Regions from separate parts of the Streptomyces sp. NPDC001407 genome, predicted to be linked through region 2. Evidence: riboswitches for the same ligand, from Rfam matches in the RefSeq annotation. Region 2 holds a riboswitch; the other holds the start of a gene.

Region 1 (8,960 bases), on a different contig from region 2:
GGTGCTCCTTGGCGAGGCGCTCGACCTCGTCCATGTCGACCAGGTTGGTCGCCTCGTCGACGTGGTACGCGACCACGTTGTAGAGCTTGCCGGAGAAGTTGATCTTCATGCCGTGGGTCAGGTGCCCGCCGTGGGCGAGGTTCAGGCCCAGGATGGTGTCGCCGGGGTTGAGCAGCGCGAACATCGCGGCCGCGTTCGCCTGCGCACCGGAGTGCGGCTGGACGTTCGCGTGCTCGGCGCCGAAGAGCGCCTTGATCCGGTCGATGGCGATCTGCTCGACGACGTCGACGTGCTCGCAGCCACCGTAGTAGCGGCGGCCCGGGTAGCCCTCGGCGTACTTGTTGGTGAGGACGGAGCCCTGGGCCTCCATGACGGCGACCGGAGCGAAGTTCTCCGACGCGATCATCTCCAGGGTGGACTGCTGGCGGTGGAGTTCGGCGTCGACAGCGGCGGCGACGTCGGGGTCGAGCTCATGGAGGGAGCTGTTCAGAAGCGACATGAGTTCTTCCTGGACTTCCTGGGCGGGAGGAGGGTGGGGCGGGATCAGCCGGCGAAGGCGGTGTACTCGTCGGCGGACATCAGGTCCGCCGGCTCGTCCGTGATCTTCACCTTGAACAGCCAGCCGCCCGTGAAGGGGGCGGAGTTCACCAGCGAGGGGTCGTCCTGGACGTCCTGGTTCGCGTCGACGACCTCGCCGCTCACCGGGGAGAACAGGTCGCTGACCGACTTGGTCGACTCCAGCTCGCCACAGGTCTCGCCCGCGGTGACCGCGTCGCCGACCTCCGGGAGCTGGGCGTAGACCACGTCACCGAGCGCGTTGGCCGCGAACTCGGTGATGCCGACCGTCGCCACGCCGTTCTCGTCGACGGCCGACAGCCACTCGTGCTCCTTGCTGAAGCGCAGCTGCTGGGGGTTGCTCATGGCTTGATTCTCCTGGATGCGCGAGGGTGCTTGTGCAACGGGTATTGACAGGTGAGACGGGAACGGGACCGGAAGGGGTCAGCGCTGCCGCTTGTAGAAGGGCAGGGCGACGACCTCGTAGGGCTCGTGGCTGCCGCGAATGTCCACAGATACGTCATTTGTACCGGGCGTGGAGTGCGCGGCGTCGACATACGCGATGGCGATCGGCTTGCCGAGCGTGGGCGAGGGTGCACCGGAGGTGACCTCGCCGATGACCTCGCCGCCGGAGACCACCGGATATCCGGCGCGCGGCACCCGGCGACCCGTCGCGATCAGGCCGACCAGCTTGCGCGGCGGGGCGCTCTCCGCGCGCTCGGCGGCGGCCGCGAGCGCCTCCCGGCCCACGAAGTCGCCCTCCTTGTCGAACTTCACGACCCGGCCCAGGCCCGCGTCGAAGGGCGTGGTGGCGGTCGTCAGCTCGTGCCCGTAGAGCGGCATGCCCGCCTCCAGACGCAGCGTGTCGCGGCAGGAGAGGCCGCACGGCACGAGGCCCGCCCCGGCGCCCGCGTCGGTCAGCGCCTGCCAGAGCTTCTCGGCGTCGGCCGGGGCGACGAAGAGCTCGAAGCCGTCCTCGCCGGTGTAGCCGGTGCGGGCGATCAGCGCCGGCACGCCCGCCACGGTGCCCGGCAGGCCCGCGTAGTACTTGAGGCCGTCGAGGTCGGCGTCCGTCAAAGACTTCAGGATGCCGGGAGACTCAGGACCCTGGACGGCGAGCAGCGCGTAGTTCTCACGGTCGTCGCGGACCTCGGCCTCGAAACCGGCGGCGCGCTCGGTCAGCGCGTCCAGCACCACCTGGGCGTTGGAGGCGTTGGCGACGACCATGTACTCCGCGTCGGCGAGGCGGTAGACGATCAGGTCGTCCAGGATGCCGCCGTCGGCGGCGCAGATCATGGTGTAGCGGGCGCGGCCGACGGCCAGCGCGGAGAGGTTGCCGACCAGCGCGTGGTCGAGCGCCTGGCCCGCCCCGGGGCCGGTGAGGGTGATCTCGCCCATGTGGGAGAGGTCGAAGAGACCGGCGCGCGTGCGCACGGCGACGTGCTCGTCGCGCTCGCTGCCGTAACGCAGGGGCATGTCCCAGCCGGCGAAATCGGTCATCGTGGCGCCCAGCGCGCGGTGCAGCGCGTCGAGGGCCGTTCGGCGAGGGGCAACGGTCATGGTGTGGGCTCCCAGGCATGGCAGTGAGGACGTCCTCCCCATCTGTCATCGGAACCTGAGAGGTTCACCGGGAGCGGTCGGCGACGAGCGCGTCCTCGGCTTGCACCTTGGGTGGGACCGCACGGGCGGCCCGCTTTTCAGATCTGCCTCGCCCACGCGGTACGGGGCCTGAGAGATTCAAGGGAGGAACTTGCTCCTTCGGCGCCCAGCTCGGTGGCTGGAACTCTCCCGCGTGGATTCGAGCGGCCGGTATGCAGTTGGGTACGCAGTTGGCGCGCACATCATTGCACGGACCGGCGCGTGAGGGACTGCCCACCGGCCTCTCAATTGGATTACCTTTTCTTTACATTTCACGGGTACGGGGCAGGCACGGCACGGGGGAGGGCGATCGGGGTGCGGACGCGAAGTACGGAGGCGGAGCGGGCGGGGTCCGCGCCGCCCGAACGGCAGGCGCTCGGGCCGCCGTCGGGCGTCGTCGACCTGCGCGGCGGCCCGGCGTGCGCGGAGCTGCGCTGCTCGGCCGGGGATCTGGTGATCGTCTCCGGGCTGCCCGGCAGCGGCAAGTCCACCCTGATGCGGCGGGTGGTGCCCGCCCTGGACGGCGCGGGCGAGGTCGTCTGGTGCGTCGATTCGCAGGACTCCCGCGAGCGGCTGGAGCGGCGCACGCCGCCCCGGCTGCCGTACGGCGTCTACCGCCCGGTCGCGCGGGCCCTCCACTACGCCGCCCTGCGGCGGGCGTTGCGCTCCGGGGCGAGCGTCGTCGTGCACGACTGCGGGGAGCGGGGCTGGGTGCGGCGCTGGTCCGTGCGCGCCGCGCGGCGGCGCGGGGCCGGGGTGCACCTGGTGGTGCTGGACGTGGGCGCGAGGACGGCGCTGGCGGGCCAGCGGGCGCGGGGCCGGGGCGTCTCGGCCCACGCGTTCCGCGGCCACCGGCGGGCGATGGCCCGCCTGCTCGCCGGGGCGGCCGCCGGGGAGGTGCCGCGCGGCGTGGCATCGGTGGTGCTGCTCTCCCGGCGGACCGCCGACGGCCTCGACCGGATCTCGTTCGGCTGACCGGCACTGCCGTGTGACGGCGCCGTGTGACGGGCGGTGTTCCTGTGCAACCCGATGCCTGCCGCGAGCGTCGTTCCCGGTGAGAGATCGGTGGGGGAGCGGTAGGGGAGCGATGGGGGAACAGTCATCCCCCGATGCGCCCCCTGCTTCCGCCCCGGTCCATCCTGACCTGGGACATCGGTGCCGATTCCGGCAGCCGACGGGAGCGGACGGGGGCGCAGCCGTTAGGGTTCGGTTGCGGCTTTGTCGATACGGTGGTTGGACGGCGTTGGGCGAGTTGGACGAGATGAGCATCCCCGAGCAGTACGGTCGGCCCGCGGCCCCGGCCGGTGCCCCCCTTGGGGGCCTCCCCGAGGGCTGGCCCGCCAATGAACTCGAAGCGGTGCTCGCCGCCTCCCTGAGCGTGCCCGGCGCCGGTGCCCGCATCGTCGAGGTGCTCGGCCGCAGCCACCTGTGGGTGCCGCTGCCCAGCGGCGGCGGGCCCGACAGCCCCGGCCTCGACATCCCCACCCTGGAGCTGGACGGCGCCGCCTACGTACCGGTGTTCAGCTCCGAGGCGGAGTTCCTGCGCGTCGTCGGCGACCGGATGTCCTTCACCGTGGCGCCCGCCGTCGAGTTCGCCCGTGGCCTGCCCCCGCAGGTCGGCATCGCGGTCAACCCCGAGGGCGCCATCGGCGCGCCGCTGCCGCCGCCCGCCGTCGCCGAGCTGTGCCGGGCCGGCCGCACGGCCCTCGACGGCGACGCCACCGGCGGCCGGGTGCGGCTCTTCGAGCCGGACTGGCAGGAGGAGCCCACCGCCTTCCTGGCCGCCGCCGGGCTGGAGTTCGCGGCCGCCAAGGTCGTGCGGACCGCGCGCCGGACGCTGGCCAGCGTCGAGGGCGGCGACCCGGCGCTGTTCATCGGCGTCGAGCTCGACCTGCCCGACCCCGGCAGCCGCACCGCCGTCCTGGACGCCCTCGGCCGGGCGCTCGGCACGGCGCCCGTGGCCTGGCCCGTGCAGCTCGTCTTCCTCGACGTGGCGCGGGATCCGGTCGGTGACTGGATGTCGGCGCGGTTGCGCCCGTTCTACGACCGTGACCTGTGACTCCTCCCGTGCCCGCCGCCGCGGGCTCGTAAGCTGGTTGGATGACCGGACCGGGGGCGCTGCCGCGCCCCGGGGCAACGGAGTGGGCGGCCGGGAGACGGCCGAGGAAAGAGGCGGACCCAGGTGAGCGCGGGCGCGGAGAGCGGCGTGGAGCAGATGCTGCGCCAAGTGGCGCCCGGTCGGTACGACACGTACGAGGCGCTGCTCCAGGCACTGGCCGAGGGCAGTGTCTGGATGCTGCTCTGGCACGGCCAGGCGGGCTCGCCCGACGCGCAGTACGGCAACATGGAGGTCGACGGCCTCGGCTACGCCCCGTGCGTCACCTCCGCCCAGGAGCTCGCCGCCAGCGGCTGGAACCGCGCCCACGCCGTCGTCCCGGGCCGTGCCGTCGCGGGCTCGCTCTACCCCGACCGCTGGGGCCTGTGGCTCAACCCGCACGCCCCCGGCGGCGGCGTCGGCGTGCCCTGGCTGGACCTGCGGCGCATCGCGACGGGCCTGGACCGGCTGCCCGCCGGACCGCTGCGGCTCTGTGAGCCCTCCCTGGAGCTCCCGCAGTTCTACGCCCTGCTCGGGCAGAACGCCCACCGCACCCCCGCCGTGCGGGCGCTGCGCCGCGCCTGGGTGCAGCCCGCGCTGGGCACCCCCTATCTCGCCATCGGCCTCGATCTGTACGACAGCTCGCAGGCCGCCGTGGAGTCCGTGCGGTCGATGATGCGTCAGTCGGTCGGCGCGGTGCCCGAGGGGCTGCCGGTGTCCACGGTGGCGATGTCGGACGAGCACGACCCGGTCGCGATGTGGATGCGGGCCAACACCCGCCCCTTCTTCGACCGTGACGTGGTGCCGCCCGCGGGCGGGGGATACGGCTATCCTCCGGCCGGTTACGCGCAGGGCGCCGCCCCGCAGGCGTACTGACCCGCGGGCGTACCGAGCGGGTCCGTTCCGCGCCCGCCCCAATATGCTTGTAGGCGGCACGAGTTGCTGCCCGGCAGACAGTCGACCGCTCACTGACCCCCGGCGTTCGGATAACGGAAGCCGACTGGTCAGATCACGGTTGCGCATCCATTCCCGGCCAGGGCTGGCGGGTGATCGCAACCGCGTTGAAGACTCCCGCTCCAAGGGACGTCGCTCCTGCGTACGAGCCCTCTTTTGTGACCTTCCGCTCCACCGGTACCAATTGCACCAGTCTGCACGTGTACATGTGAGATCCAAGCCGCCTTCAGCGGCGGGCGTGGGCCGGTCACCCCCGGCCGAGAGGGGTCAAAGGCACTGTGACCGCACCTATCGAGACCACCGGGGCGGCTGCCGGGGCGCAGCCGGAGGCCGTCCTCGCCGGGGCCAAGAAGAGCCAGATCGAGGGGCGTTCGCTCACCCAGATCGCCTGGATCCGCTTCAAGCGCGACAAGGTCGCCGTCGCCGGCGGCGTCGTGGTGGTGCTGCTGATCCTGCTCGCCGTGCTGGCCAAGCCGATCGAGTCGGTCTTCGGGCTCGATCCCAATCAGTTCCACCAGGACCTCATCGACCCCGAACTCCTCGCCCCCAAGGGCGGGTTCGGCGGGATGAGCTGGGAGCATCCCCTGGGCGTCGACCCGCAGTACGGGCGCGACATCCTGGCCCGCGTCATCGAGGGCTCCTGGGTCTCCCTGATCGTCGCCACCGGAGCCACCCTGCTCTCCGTGGTGATCGGCACCGTGCTCGGGGTCGTCGCGGGCTTCTACGGCGGCTGGGTGGACAGCGTCATCAGCCGGATGATGGACACCTTCCTGGCCTTCCCGCTGCTGCTGTTCGCGATCTCCATCTCGGCGGCCCTCCAGGACGGGGCGTTCGGCCTCTCGGGCCTCCCGCTGCGCATCTGTGTGCTGATCTTCGTGATCGGCTTCTTCAACTGGCCCTACATGGGCCGCATCGTGCGGGCCCAGACGCTCAGCCTCCGGGAACGGGAGTTCGTCGAGGCGTCCCGCAGCCTCGGCGCACGCGGCCCCTTCATCCTCTTCCGGGAGCTGCTGCCCAACCTGGTGGCGCCGATCCTCGTCTACTCGACCCTGCTCATCCCGACGAACATCCTCTTCGAGGCCGCGCTCAGCTTCCTCGGCGTCGGTATCGCCCCGCCGCAGGCGTCCTGGGGCGGCATGCTCACCAGCGCGACGGACCTCTACCAGGCCGATCCGCAGTACATGTTCGTGCCAGGCCTCGCCATCTTCATCACGGTGCTGGCATTCAACCTGCTGGGCGACGGGCTGCGTGACGCCCTCGACCCGCGCAGCAAGTGATCCGCGGCGACCTTCCGTCCACCGCGCCACAACCATCGACAGAGGGGGTTTTCCTCAGGTGAAGACAAGAAAAGCGACGGCGGTGCTCGCGACCGCCGTGGTGCTGACGCTGGGGGCGTCCGCGTGCAGCAGTTCGAAGAGCGATGGCGGCGGCAAGGGTGGCGGGGACAAGAACGCGGTCGCCGACGCCGCCCTCTCCTCGATCGTCAACAAGAGCGACAAGAAGGGCGGCACGGCCACCTACGAGGTCTCGGACGTGCCCGACTCGCTCGACCCGGGCAACACCTACTACGGCTGGGTGCAGAACTTCTCCCGCCTCTACGGCCGCACGCTCACCAGCTTCAAGCCCGCCGCCGGCAAGGAGGGCCTGGAGGTCGTCCCCGACCTCGCCGAGTCCCTGGGCAAGCCGAGCCCGGACGCCAAGACCTGGACGTACAAGCTGCGCGCGGGCGTGAAGTACGAGGACGGCACGGCGGTCACCTCGAAGGACGTCAAATACGCCATCGAGCGCAGCAACTTCGCGCCGGCCGCGCTGTCCAACGGCCCGACGTACTTCAAGGCGCACCTGGAGGGCGGCGACAAGTACGAGGGCCCGTACAAGGACACCTCACCCGACGGGCTGAAGTCCATCGAGACGCCGGACGACCAGACGATCGTCTTCCATCTCAAGGACGCCTTCGCGGACTTCGACTACCTCGCGACCTTCTCGCAGACCGCCCCCGTGCCGCAGAAGGCGGACAAGGGCGCCGATTACGTCAAGCACATCGTCTCCTCCGGGCCGTACAAGTTCTCCTCGTACGAGGAGGGCAAGAGCGCGACGCTGGTGCGCAACCCGCAGTGGGACAAGAAGACGGACTCGATCCGCCCGGCCCTCCCGGACAAGATCTCGATCAAGTTCAAGATCCTCCAGCCGACCATCGACAACAGCCTGCTCAACGACAGCCTGACGGCCGACGCGGCCGGCACCGGCGTCGCCCCGCAGACCCAGCCGAAGGTCCTGAGCGGCAAGTACAAGAAGCAGACGGACAGTTCGTACGCCGGAGCCAGCTCGTACATCGGTCTGAACGTGCACGTGAAGCCGTTCGACAACATCCACTGCCGCAAGGCGGTCCAGTGGGGCATCGACAAGGCGTCGGTCCAGCAGGCCCAGGGCGGCGACCCCAAGGGTGACGTCGCCTCGACCCTGCTGCCGCCGACCGTCAACGGCTACTCGAAGTTCAACCTCTACGAGACGCCGAACAGCGCCGGTGACATCAGCAAGGCCAAGGACGAGCTCAAGCAGTGCGGTCAGCCGAACGGCTTCACGACCAACCTGACGGCCCGCTCCGACCGCCCGGCGGAGATGGCCATGGCCACCGCGGTCCAGGCGTCGATGAAGAAGATCGGCATCACGGCGAACATCAAGACCTTCCCGACCGGCAAATACTTCACCAACTTCGTGGGTGTGCCGGACTACGTCCACAGCCATGACCTGGGCATGATCATGACCGCCTGGGGTGCCGACTGGCCGACCGGCTTCGGCTTCCTCGACCAGATCACCAACGGCTCGGCCATCAAGCCCTCCGGCGGCAACAACGTCCAGGAGCTGGACGACCCGCAGATCAACAAGGCGCTCAACGACGCCATCGGCAACACCGACGCGGCCGCCCGCACCAAGGCGTGGGGCGACATCGACAAGATGATCGTCGACAACGCCTCCGCGGTGCCGCTCATCTACCGCAAGAACCTGCTCTTCCGGCCCGAGTCCGCGACCAACGTCACGGTCACCCAGGCCTACCTCGGCATGTACGACTACCTGCTGATGGGCTCCTCCAAGTAGCAGCGGGCCAGCCCGCCTCAGATTCAGGGAAAGGCAGGTGAAGGTGCCGGCGCCCGCCGGGCCGGATACCCTCCGGCCCGCGGCCGCCGGCGCCGCACAGCTGTGGCTGCGTACATCATCCGACGCCTGTTCGCCGCGGTCCTACTGCTGCTGGTGGTCAGCGCAGTCACCTTCGCGATCTTCTTCCTCGTCCCCCGCATCGCGGGCCAGACGGTCGATCAACTCGCCACCCAGTACGTCGGCAAGGACGCCAACCCCGACTCGATCGCCGCGGTCAAGAAGAACCTCGGCTTCGACCAGCCGATCTACGCCCAATATTGGCATTTCGTCAAGGCCATCGTGGTGGGGGCGGACTACAAGTTCGGCCCGGACGCCTCCCACTGCGCCGCGCCCTGCTTCGGCTACTCCTTCAAGAGCCACATCGAGGTCTGGCCGCAGCTGACCTCGCGCATCCCCGTCACCCTCTCGCTGGCGATCGGCGCCGCCGTGATCTGGCTGATCTCCGGTGTGGCCGTGGGCGTGCTCTCCGCGCTCAAGCGGGGCACCTTCTTCGACCGCTTCTTCATGGGCGTGGCCCTGGCCGGCGTCTCCCTGCCGATCTTCTTCACCGGCATGCTGGCCC
Region 2 (8,960 bases):
TCGATGACGCCGAGGTAGCGGTCGCGGTCGGCGGGTTCGATGCCCCACGCGTCGAGCCCGGCGGCGGCCATCGGCAGCAGGTCCTCCAGGACGAGCCGCACGGCCGGCATGCGGGCGAGCGGCGCGTTCCGGCCGCCCTTCGGCCAGCGCAGCCAGGCGTCGATGCCGTGGCGGCAGGCGGTGTCGAAGTTGTCGGCGGCCACCGGGAAGGGCATCCGGGTCCACACCGGCCGGGGTTCCTCCGCGAGCGCGCGGATCAGCCCGTAGTAGAAGGCGACGTTGGCGATGACGTCGGTGACCGTGGGGCCCGCGGGCAGCACGCGGTTCTCGACGCGGAGGTGCGGTACGCCGTCGGCTATTCCGTAGACCGGCCGGTTCCAGCGGTAGACGGTGCCGTTGTGCAGCGTCAGTTCGTGCAGCGCGGGCACCCCGCCCTCCTCCAGCACCCGGAGCGGGTCCTCCTCGTGGGAGATGGGCAGCAGGGGCGGGAAGAAGCGCAGGTTCTCCTCGAAGAGGTCGTACGCCGAATCGATCCAGCGCTCCCCGAACCAGGTCCGCGGCCGGACCCCCTGCGCCTTGAGCTCGGGCGGGCGGGTGTCCGTGGACTGGACGAAGAGGGGCGGCCTGGACTCGCGCCACAGCTCCCGCCCGAAGAGGAAGGGCGAGTTGGCCCCGACGGCGATCTGCGCGGCGGCGACGACCTGGGCGGCGTTCCACACGGCGGCGAACCGGCGCGGGGTGACCTGGAGATGCAACTGCACGGAGGTGCACGCGGATTCGGGGGCGATCGAGCCCGCGGTGCAGGTCAGCCGCTCCACGCCCTCGATGTCGATCGTGAAGTGCTCTCCGCGCGCGGCGACCACCTGGTCGTTGAGGAGGGTGTAGCGGTGGTCGTCGGAGAGGTTCGAGAAGACGAGGTGCCGGTCGTCCAGGGTCGGCAGAATGCCGATCATCACAATCCCGGAATCGACCTCCATGGCCTTGCGGTCGGCATAGGAAAGTCCGGTGCGCAACTCCTCGGCGAGCTGGTCGAGAACGCGGCCGGACAGCCGGTGGGGAACAATGTTCACTTCAAGGTTGAAGCGGCCGAGTTCGGTCTGGAAATCCCCACTGGCGATACGTTTCAGCACTTCGGCGTTCACCATGCTCGGAGTTCCGTCGGACCCCGCGAGATTCAGCTCGATCTCCAGACCCATAAGGTTCCTGGGACGGTCGAACCGCTTCTCCGCCAGCAGCCGCGCCAGCACGTCCAGGCACTGCCGGAGCTTGTCCCGGTGGCGCTGCCGGTCGGCGGGGTAGAACCCCCCGGCCACCAGCTTCTCACCCATCGCAACGCCCTCCTCACCTGGTCGTCCCCGGCGCCGGCGGCCCCGCGTCACGGTCGATGATGCCCAGCCATTGTGATCCATAACGCCCCCGTGGGCACCGCATACGCAGTAGGCTCTGCAAGGGGTGCGCCGTGGCACATTCCGTCGGCATGGTGCAATACTCCGGTTTTGCGCATTGCGCTGGTGATAAACACCGACGAGATCCGGCCTACCCTTCTCGGTAAATAACCCGAGGTGACGGCTTGGAATTCGGCACAGAATCACCGAAATCGACCCGGCGCAGCGCGCCGGATTTCCCCTTGCCGGAAATACTCGCGACAGGTAGCCGAAACACCATGTGAACACGTGTCGTATAAACTGCGGAACAGGGCAGAGAGCAGCGCCCCGGCCCCGCGCAGTCGGTTCGGTCCCCGGCCCCCCTCTGACCCCGCACGCCGACAGCGTCGTCCGCACCTGCCCAGCACCACGGTCTCCGAAGTGAGAGGCGACCCACCATGCCGCTGCATGCCCTCCCCGCCCCCGCGCCCGCCCTGCTCAGCATCGTCGCAGCCCTCGGCTCCCCCTCCGCCGTGCGCGAGGCCCGCACCCCCTCCCTGCGGTCCGCGCAAGGGCCGCTGACCCCCGAACTCCCGCTCCCCGTGCACGTTCTGGAGCAGATCGGCCCGCGCGGCGGCACCCCTCGCACCAAGCTCACCGGCTGGCGTTTCCTGATCCGGGGGCCCGAGCGCGCGGTGGCGGCGGGCGAGACGGCGCCGACCGCCGAGGGCTGGGTGTTCTCCCACTTCTTCGAGGGGCCGTATCTGGCCTCCACCGAGCTCGCGGTGCGCCAGGCCGAGGCGCTGCCGACGCCGTACCAGCCGCGCCTGCTGTCGGTGCCCGAGCTCTACATGCTCACCCTCTGGCTGCACGGTGACCTCGCGGCGGACGCGGCCTCCGGCCTGCCCGGCCCCGGCGACCTGCTGGTGCCGCTCGCCCCGGCGCCGCCCGGCATCGCCGCCCACCGAGCGCACCGCTTCAGCGACCTGCTGTCCGTGCTCACCCACCGGCTCACACCGCCGCCGCTGCTCAAGACCCCGGCCTGAACCCCCTCCGCGAAGGACCGGACACGCCCCGTGGTCACACCCGCCACGGGGCGTACATCTGTGCTCACCCTCCCGGACTAGCCCGTCGCGGCCACCCCGAACCCCCCGAACAGGCAGTCTTGTTGGCAGCAACCGCCCGCATGGGTGATGCGTCCTCTTCGGCAGAGGAGCGCTGCCGGGAAATCCCTGCGGAATCGCGCCCGTGGGGCAACACTGGTATCGACCAAACCATTCGCCAACGGGGGGCGGCATGACCACAGCATCGAGCCGCAGGACAGCCACCACATCAGAGCGAAAGAACCTTCCCATGTGCCAGCACCAGCCCACCTGCCCGTCAGCCGACTCCGCCGACCGGGAGGCCGCCCACCTCGTGGCGCACTTCCCGGAACAGGGCTGGAGCCTGCTGTGCAACGGCGTCCTCTGCTTCGAGGACACCGGGGAGCTGCTGCCGGACGGGCAGATCATCGCCCCGCACCGGCCGCTGGGCAGCGGTCACGTGGTGACCGCTGCCTGAGAGGGCACTACGGCACACGCGGTACGGAAACACACCGCACCGTACGCATACGCACCACGCACAGACAGGGGCCGGCCCGGCGCACATCGCCGAACCGGCCCCGACTCGCGTCCGGCCTCAGGGGACCCGGACAGTGCGCCCGGGCCCCGCTGGGCTCAGTTCTCGTAGTCCTCCATCGGAGGGCAGGAGCAGACGAGGTTGCGGTCGCCGTACGCACCGTCGACGCGGCGCACCGGCGGCCAGTATTTGTCGGCGGACACCCCGGCCGGGTAAGCGGCCTCCTCGCGGGTGTACGGGTGCTCCCACGCGCCGGTCACCGAGGCGGCGGTGTGCGGGGCGTTCCGCAGCGGGTTGTCGTCCTTCGTCCACTCGCCGGAGCCGACCTTCTCGATCTCGGCGCGGATGGCGATCATCGCATCGCAGAAACGATCCAGCTCGGCGAGGTCCTCGCTCTCCGTCGGCTCGATCATCAGGGTGCCCGCGACCGGGAAGGACATGGTCGGCGCGTGGAAGCCGTAGTCGATCAGCCGCTTGGCGACGTCGTCGACGCTCACTCCCGTCGCCTTCGTCAGCGGCCGCAGGTCCACGATGCACTCGTGCGCCACCAGTCCGTTCGGACCGGTGTAGAGCACGGGGTAGTGCGGCTCCAGCCGCTTGGCGATGTAGTTGGCGCCGAGCACCGCGACCTGCGTGGCGCGCTTGAGGCCCGCGCCACCCATCAGCCGGACGTACGCCCAGGAGATCGGCAGGATGCCCGCGGAGCCCCACGGGGCGGCCGAGATCGGGCCGACGCCGGTGGCCGGGCCCGCGGCGGGCTGGAGCGGGTGGTTGGGGAGATACGGCGCCAGGTGGGCGCGCACGGCGACCGGGCCGACGCCCGGACCGCCGCCGCCGTGCGGGATGCAGAACGTCTTGTGCAGGTTGAGGTGCGAGACGTCGCCGCCGAAGCGGCCCGGCTTGGCCACCCCGACCAGGGCGTTGAGGTTCGCCCCGTCCACGTAGACCTGGCCGCCCGCGTCGTGCACCAGCGCGCAGATGTCGCTGATGTGCTCCTCGAACACCCCGTGCGTGGAGGGGTAGGTGACCATCAGGACGGCCAGTTCGTGACCGTACTGCTCTATCTTCGCGCGCAGGTCGTCGGCGTCCACCTCGCCGTCCTCGCCGGTCTTGACGACGACGACCTTCATCCCGGCCATCACGGCGCTGGCGGCGTTGGTGCCGTGCGCGGAGGACGGGATGAGACAGACGGTGCGCTGCTCGTCGCCGTTCGCGCGGTGGTACGCGCGGACGGCCAGCAGGCCCGCGAGCTCGCCCTGGGAGCCGGCGTTCGGCTGGAGGGAGACCTTGTCGTAGCCGGTGATCTCGGCGAGGCGCTCCTCCAGCTCCGTGATCAGCGTGAGATAGCCGTCGGCCTGCGACGCGGGCGCGAAGGGGTGCAGCGCGGCGAACTCCGGCCAGGTCACCGACTCCATCTCGGTGGTGGCGTTGAGCTTCATGGTGCAGGAACCGAGCGGGATCATGCCGCGGTCCAGGGCGTAGTCCCGGTCGGCCAGGCGGCGCAGGTAGCGCAGCATCGCGGTCTCGGAGCGGTGCTCGTGGAAGACCGGGTGGGTGAGGAAGTCGTCGGAGCGCAGCAGGCCCTCGGGGAGCGCGTCCGGCGTGGCTGCGTCCAGCTCCTCGATGTCGGCGTCCACCCCGAACGCCGACCACACGGCGGCCACCAGCTCACGGGTGGTGGTCTCGTCGCACGCGATCCCGACGTGGTCGGCGTCGGCCAGGCGGAGGTTGACGCCGCGCTCGAGTGCACCGGCGACGACCTCGGCGGCGCGGCCGGGGACGCGCACGGTCAGGGTGTCGAAGTACGAGCCGTGCGCGACCTCGACGCCACCGGCCCGCAGCCCCGCCGCGAGCAGCGTGGCGTAGCGGTGCGTGCGCCGGGCGATCGCGGCGAGGCCGTCCGGCCCGTGGTAGACGGCGTACATGCCGGCCATGACGGCGAGCAGCACCTGCGCGGTGCAGATGTTGCTGGTGGCCTTCTCGCGCCGGATGTGCTGCTCACGCGTCTGGAGGGCCAGGCGGTAGGCCTTGTTGCCGTCGGCGTCGACGGAGACGCCGACGAGGCGGCCGGGGAGGCTGCGGGCGAACTGCTCGCGTACGGCCATGAATCCGGCGTGCGGACCGCCGAAGCCCATGGGGACGCCGAAGCGCTGGGTCGTGCCGACCGCGATGTCCGTGCCGAGCGCGCCCGGCGAGGTGAGCAGGGTCAGCGCGAGCAGGTCGGCGGCGACGGTGACGATCGCGCCGAGCTCGTGGGCGCGCTCGATGACCGGCCGCAGGTCGCGCACGGCACCGGAGGCGCCGGGGTACTGGAGCAGCACGCCGAAGACGCCGCGCTCGGCGGCCTCCTCGGGGATGCCCTGCGAGAGGTCGGCGACGACGACCTCGACACCGGTCGGCTCCGCGCGGGTCCGGATGACGGCGACGGTCTGCGGCAGGGTGTCGGCGTCCACGAGGAAGACGCCCTGCTTGACCTTGCCGACGCGGCGGGAGAGCGCCATGGCCTCGGCGGCCGCGGTGCCCTCGTCGAGGAGGGAGGCGCCGGAGGTGGGCAGGCCGGTGAGGTCGGCGACGACGGTCTGGAAGTTGAGGAGCGCCTCCAGCCGGCCCTGGGAGATCTCCGGCTGGTAGGGGGTGTACGCGGTGTACCAGGCCGGGTTCTCCATGACGTTGCGCAGGATCACCGGCGGGGTGAAGGTGCCGTAGTAGCCGAGCCCGATCATCGGGGCGAGCACCTGGTTGCGGTCGGCGAGCGAGCGCAGCTCCGCGAGGACCTCGGCCTCGCTGCGGGCGTCGGGGAGCCCGGACTCCTCGGTGGCCTTGATCACGTCCGGCACGGCGGCGTCGGTGAGTTCGTCGAGGGAGCCGAATCCGACCTGGGCGAGCATCTTGGCCTGGGCCGCGCTGTCGGGCCCTATATGGCGCCGCTCGAAGGGCGTGCCACGCTCCAGGTCGGAAAGGGAGATGCGGTGGGCGGTCATCTGCGGAGGCCTCCTGGTCATTGCGACCTGCGAGGGGTACCACGGCGCGGGTACCCGGACGGCCTCCCCCTCTGTCATCTCAACCTGAGAGCTTCACCGGGCCGCAGGGGCCCGGCTTTCACCGTCGGTGAGGACGGGCTTCGGCGTCGTGCCTGACCGGGGCCCGCCCTGCTTTCCAGAGTGACCTCGTCCGTGCGGTACGTGTGCCTGAGAGATTCCGGGGAGGATTTGCTCCTTCGGCGCCCCCGTCGATGCCCGGCTGGGCTCTCGGAGGACTCTCCCGCACGGGGTCTGCGGCCACTCGCCAGCCTACCAGCGCGGACAGGAGCGGAACCCTCGAGTGGCCGGTTCCCGCTTTGTGCCTTTTCGTTGTTGTCGGGAGGGTCTTGAGGGGTTGCCGAGGCGGTCGAGGGGCACGCGAACCATGGGAGGAACGGTGCAGACCGATATCGATCCACGCAGTCTCATCGGCCGCAAGGCGTTCGACCGTGACGGCTCGAAGATCGGCACCGTGGACGAGGTGTATCTCGACGACGAGACGGGCGAGCCCGAGTGGGCGGCCGTACGGACCGGGCTGTTCAGCCGGGACGTCTTCGTGCCGCTGGAGCCCAGCGAGGTCGTGGACGACGCCCTGCGCGTCCCCTACGAACGCGCCCTGATCAAGGACGCCCCGGACTTCGGGGTCGGCCGGCACCTCTCCCCCGAGCAGGAGCTCCAGCTCTACCACCACTACGGACTCGCCCTCCCCACGGCGGGCTCACCGCCGGCCGGCGACGCCGGTGGCGCCGGGTCCGGGCCGGACGAGCGGGCCGGCGAGGGTCTCGGCACCGTCAACGGCTCCGGCGGCTCGGGCGGCTGATCCCCGGTCCGGATCAGCGGCAGGGGCTCCGCCGGCTCCAGCGCGGGGTCGTCGACGGCGAAGGTGCGCACTCTCCCCGGCGTCGACCAGGGCTGTTCGAAGCGGACGGTGACGCGCCCGACCCCGCTGCCCTGGATCCAGCCCGCCCCGAACTCCGCGTGCCGCACGTCCAGCCCCGGCAGCCAGCGGCGCGGCGGATGCGACTCGGCGGCCTCGGGCACCTCGGCGGGCTCCTCGCCCTCGGTCTGGTGGATCTCCGCCGCGGCCGCTTCGGCAGCGGCCGCCGCCTCGCTCGCGGCCTGGGCGAAGAGATCCTCCTGGGTGTAGTCGGCGAGGCCCGTGACGCCGACGCCCAGGAGCCGTACGCCCGCCGTCGTGTCCACGCCCTCCAGCAGCCGCCCCGCCGCCTCCCGCACCACGCCGAGGTCGTCGGTCGGCCCGCGCAGCGTCTCCGAGCGGGTCAGGGTGGAGAAGTCGTAGCGCCGCACCTTGATCACGACCGTCCGCCCCGAGCGCCCGGCCGCGCGCAGCCGCTGGACACATCGCTCGGCGAGCCGGGCGAGCTCCAGCTGGACGCGGACGCGGTCGGTCAGATCCTCTTCGAAGGTGTCCTCCACCGACACCGACTTGGCGTCCCGCTCGGCGACGACGGGCCGGTCGTCATGGCCGGTGGCCAGCGCGTACAGCCCGGCGCCGTGGGCCTTGCCCAGCAGCCGCACCAGCTCCGCCTCGCCGGCCTCACCGGTCTCCGCGACCGTCGTGATGCCCGCGCGGCGCAGCGTCTCCGCGGTGGCCGGGCCCACGCCGGGGATGGCGCGGACGGACATCGGGCCCAGCAGCTCGGCCTCGGTGCCCGGCTCGATGAGGAACAGGCCGTCGGGCTTGGCCCGCTCCGAGGCGATCTTGGCGAACATCTTGGACCCGGCGAGCCCCACCGAGCCGCTCAGGCCCGTCGCCGCGCGGATGTCCCGGCGCAGCCGCTCCCCCACGGCGCGGACCGCGGCCACGGAGGGCTCGGTGCCGCCCGCTTCGAGGTCCACGAACGCCTCGTCGAGGCTGAGCGGCTCCACCAGCGGCGAGAGCTCACCCAGCAACCCCATCACCACCTCGCTCACCTCGCGGTAGAGCGTGAACCGCGGGGTGAGATAGGCGGCGTTGGGACACAGCCTGCGCGCCTGGGCGGTGGCCATCGCCGAGTGGACGCCGAAGACGCGCGCCTCGTAGGAAGCCGTGGCGACCACGCCGCGCGGGCCGATCCCGCCGACCACCACGGGCTTTCCGCGCAGACTCGGCTTGGCCGCCTGCTCCGCCGAGGCGTAGAAGGCGTCCATGTCCAGGTGCAGGATCGTCGGTGCGGACCTCACACCACTGATGTTCCCGCACACCACTGACAATCGCGCTGACGTGCGACGGAGCGTCGGCGGCGGGCCCGCGCCCTGGGCCTTCAGACCGCGCGGTTGCGGCGCCTCGCCAGCTCGTCGGCGGGGTTGTGGCCGATCAGGGTCTCGCCCGTGTCCACCCGCTCGCCGTGCAGCTGGGAGAGCACGTGCTCGATGTCGCGCCAGACGACGCCCACGGCGATCCCGAAGACGCCCTGGCCGCCCTGGAGCAGGTCGACGACCTCGTCCGGCGAGGTGCACTCGTAGACCGTGGCGCCGTCGCTCATCAGCGTCATCTGCGGGAGGTCCCCCATCCCGCGGGCCCGCAGGTGCTGCACGGCCGTGCGGATGTTCTGCAGGGAGACCCCCGCATCCAGCAGCCGTTTCACGATCTTGAGGACGACCACGTCCCGGAAGCTGTAGAGCCGCTGGCTCCCCGAGCCGTAGGCCGGCCGTACGCTCGGCTCGACCAGGCCCGTACGCGCCCAGTAGTCGAGCTGCCGATAGGTGATGCCCGCCGCGGCGCACGCCGTCGGCCCCCGATACCCGATCTTGTCGGTGTCCGGCCCCTGCGGGGTGCTGACCGCCGCCGGGACGGTATGACGGGAGGGCTGTTCGACCGTTCCCCCATACAGCGGATACGGACTGCCGACCGCTGTACCGTCGCCCATGCTTCTCACGCCGACCTCCGTCCTTGACCTGCCTTCTCGACGGTAGGCAGTCACCCGGGGCGCGTCAACGATCGCCACACTCGGCACGC

Evidence for each region. A riboswitch is a leader RNA that binds a small molecule or an ion and turns the genes downstream of it on or off. The one in region 2 is predicted to bind glycine.
Region 1: another riboswitch for glycine. It lies ahead of gcvT (glycine cleavage system aminomethyltransferase GcvT); the one in region 2 lies ahead of gcvP (aminomethyl-transferring glycine dehydrogenase).

What each region holds. Positions count from the first base shown of each region.
Region 1 is NZ_JBIAWF010000001.1:130,358-139,317, reverse strand. It holds gene glyA (serine hydroxymethyltransferase) at 1-499, opposite strand, end outside; gene gcvH (glycine cleavage system protein GcvH) at 544-921, opposite strand; gene gcvT (glycine cleavage system aminomethyltransferase GcvT) at 1,000-2,115, opposite strand; glycine riboswitch at 2,263-2,356, opposite strand; gene ACFY1P_RS00625 (AAA family ATPase) at 2,509-3,168, shown strand; gene ACFY1P_RS00620 (enhanced serine sensitivity protein SseB) at 3,455-4,252, shown strand; gene ACFY1P_RS00615 (enhanced serine sensitivity protein SseB C-terminal domain-containing protein) at 4,409-5,164, shown strand; gene ACFY1P_RS00610 (ABC transporter permease) at 5,521-6,519, shown strand; gene ACFY1P_RS00605 (ABC transporter substrate-binding protein) at 6,578-8,338, shown strand; gene ACFY1P_RS00600 (ABC transporter permease) at 8,441-8,960, shown strand, end outside.
Region 2 is NZ_JBIAWF010000007.1:8,458-17,417, reverse strand. It holds gene ACFY1P_RS12370 (glutamate--cysteine ligase) at 1-1,328, opposite strand, end outside; gene ACFY1P_RS12365 (hypothetical protein) at 1,823-2,410, shown strand; gene ACFY1P_RS12360 (DUF5999 family protein) at 2,718-2,924, shown strand; gene gcvP (aminomethyl-transferring glycine dehydrogenase) at 3,080-5,962, opposite strand; glycine riboswitch at 6,148-6,255, opposite strand; gene ACFY1P_RS12350 (PRC-barrel domain-containing protein) at 6,387-6,821, shown strand; partial or broken gene ACFY1P_RS12345 (DNA polymerase IV) at 6,829-8,185, opposite strand; gene ACFY1P_RS12340 (MerR family transcriptional regulator) at 8,266-8,880, opposite strand.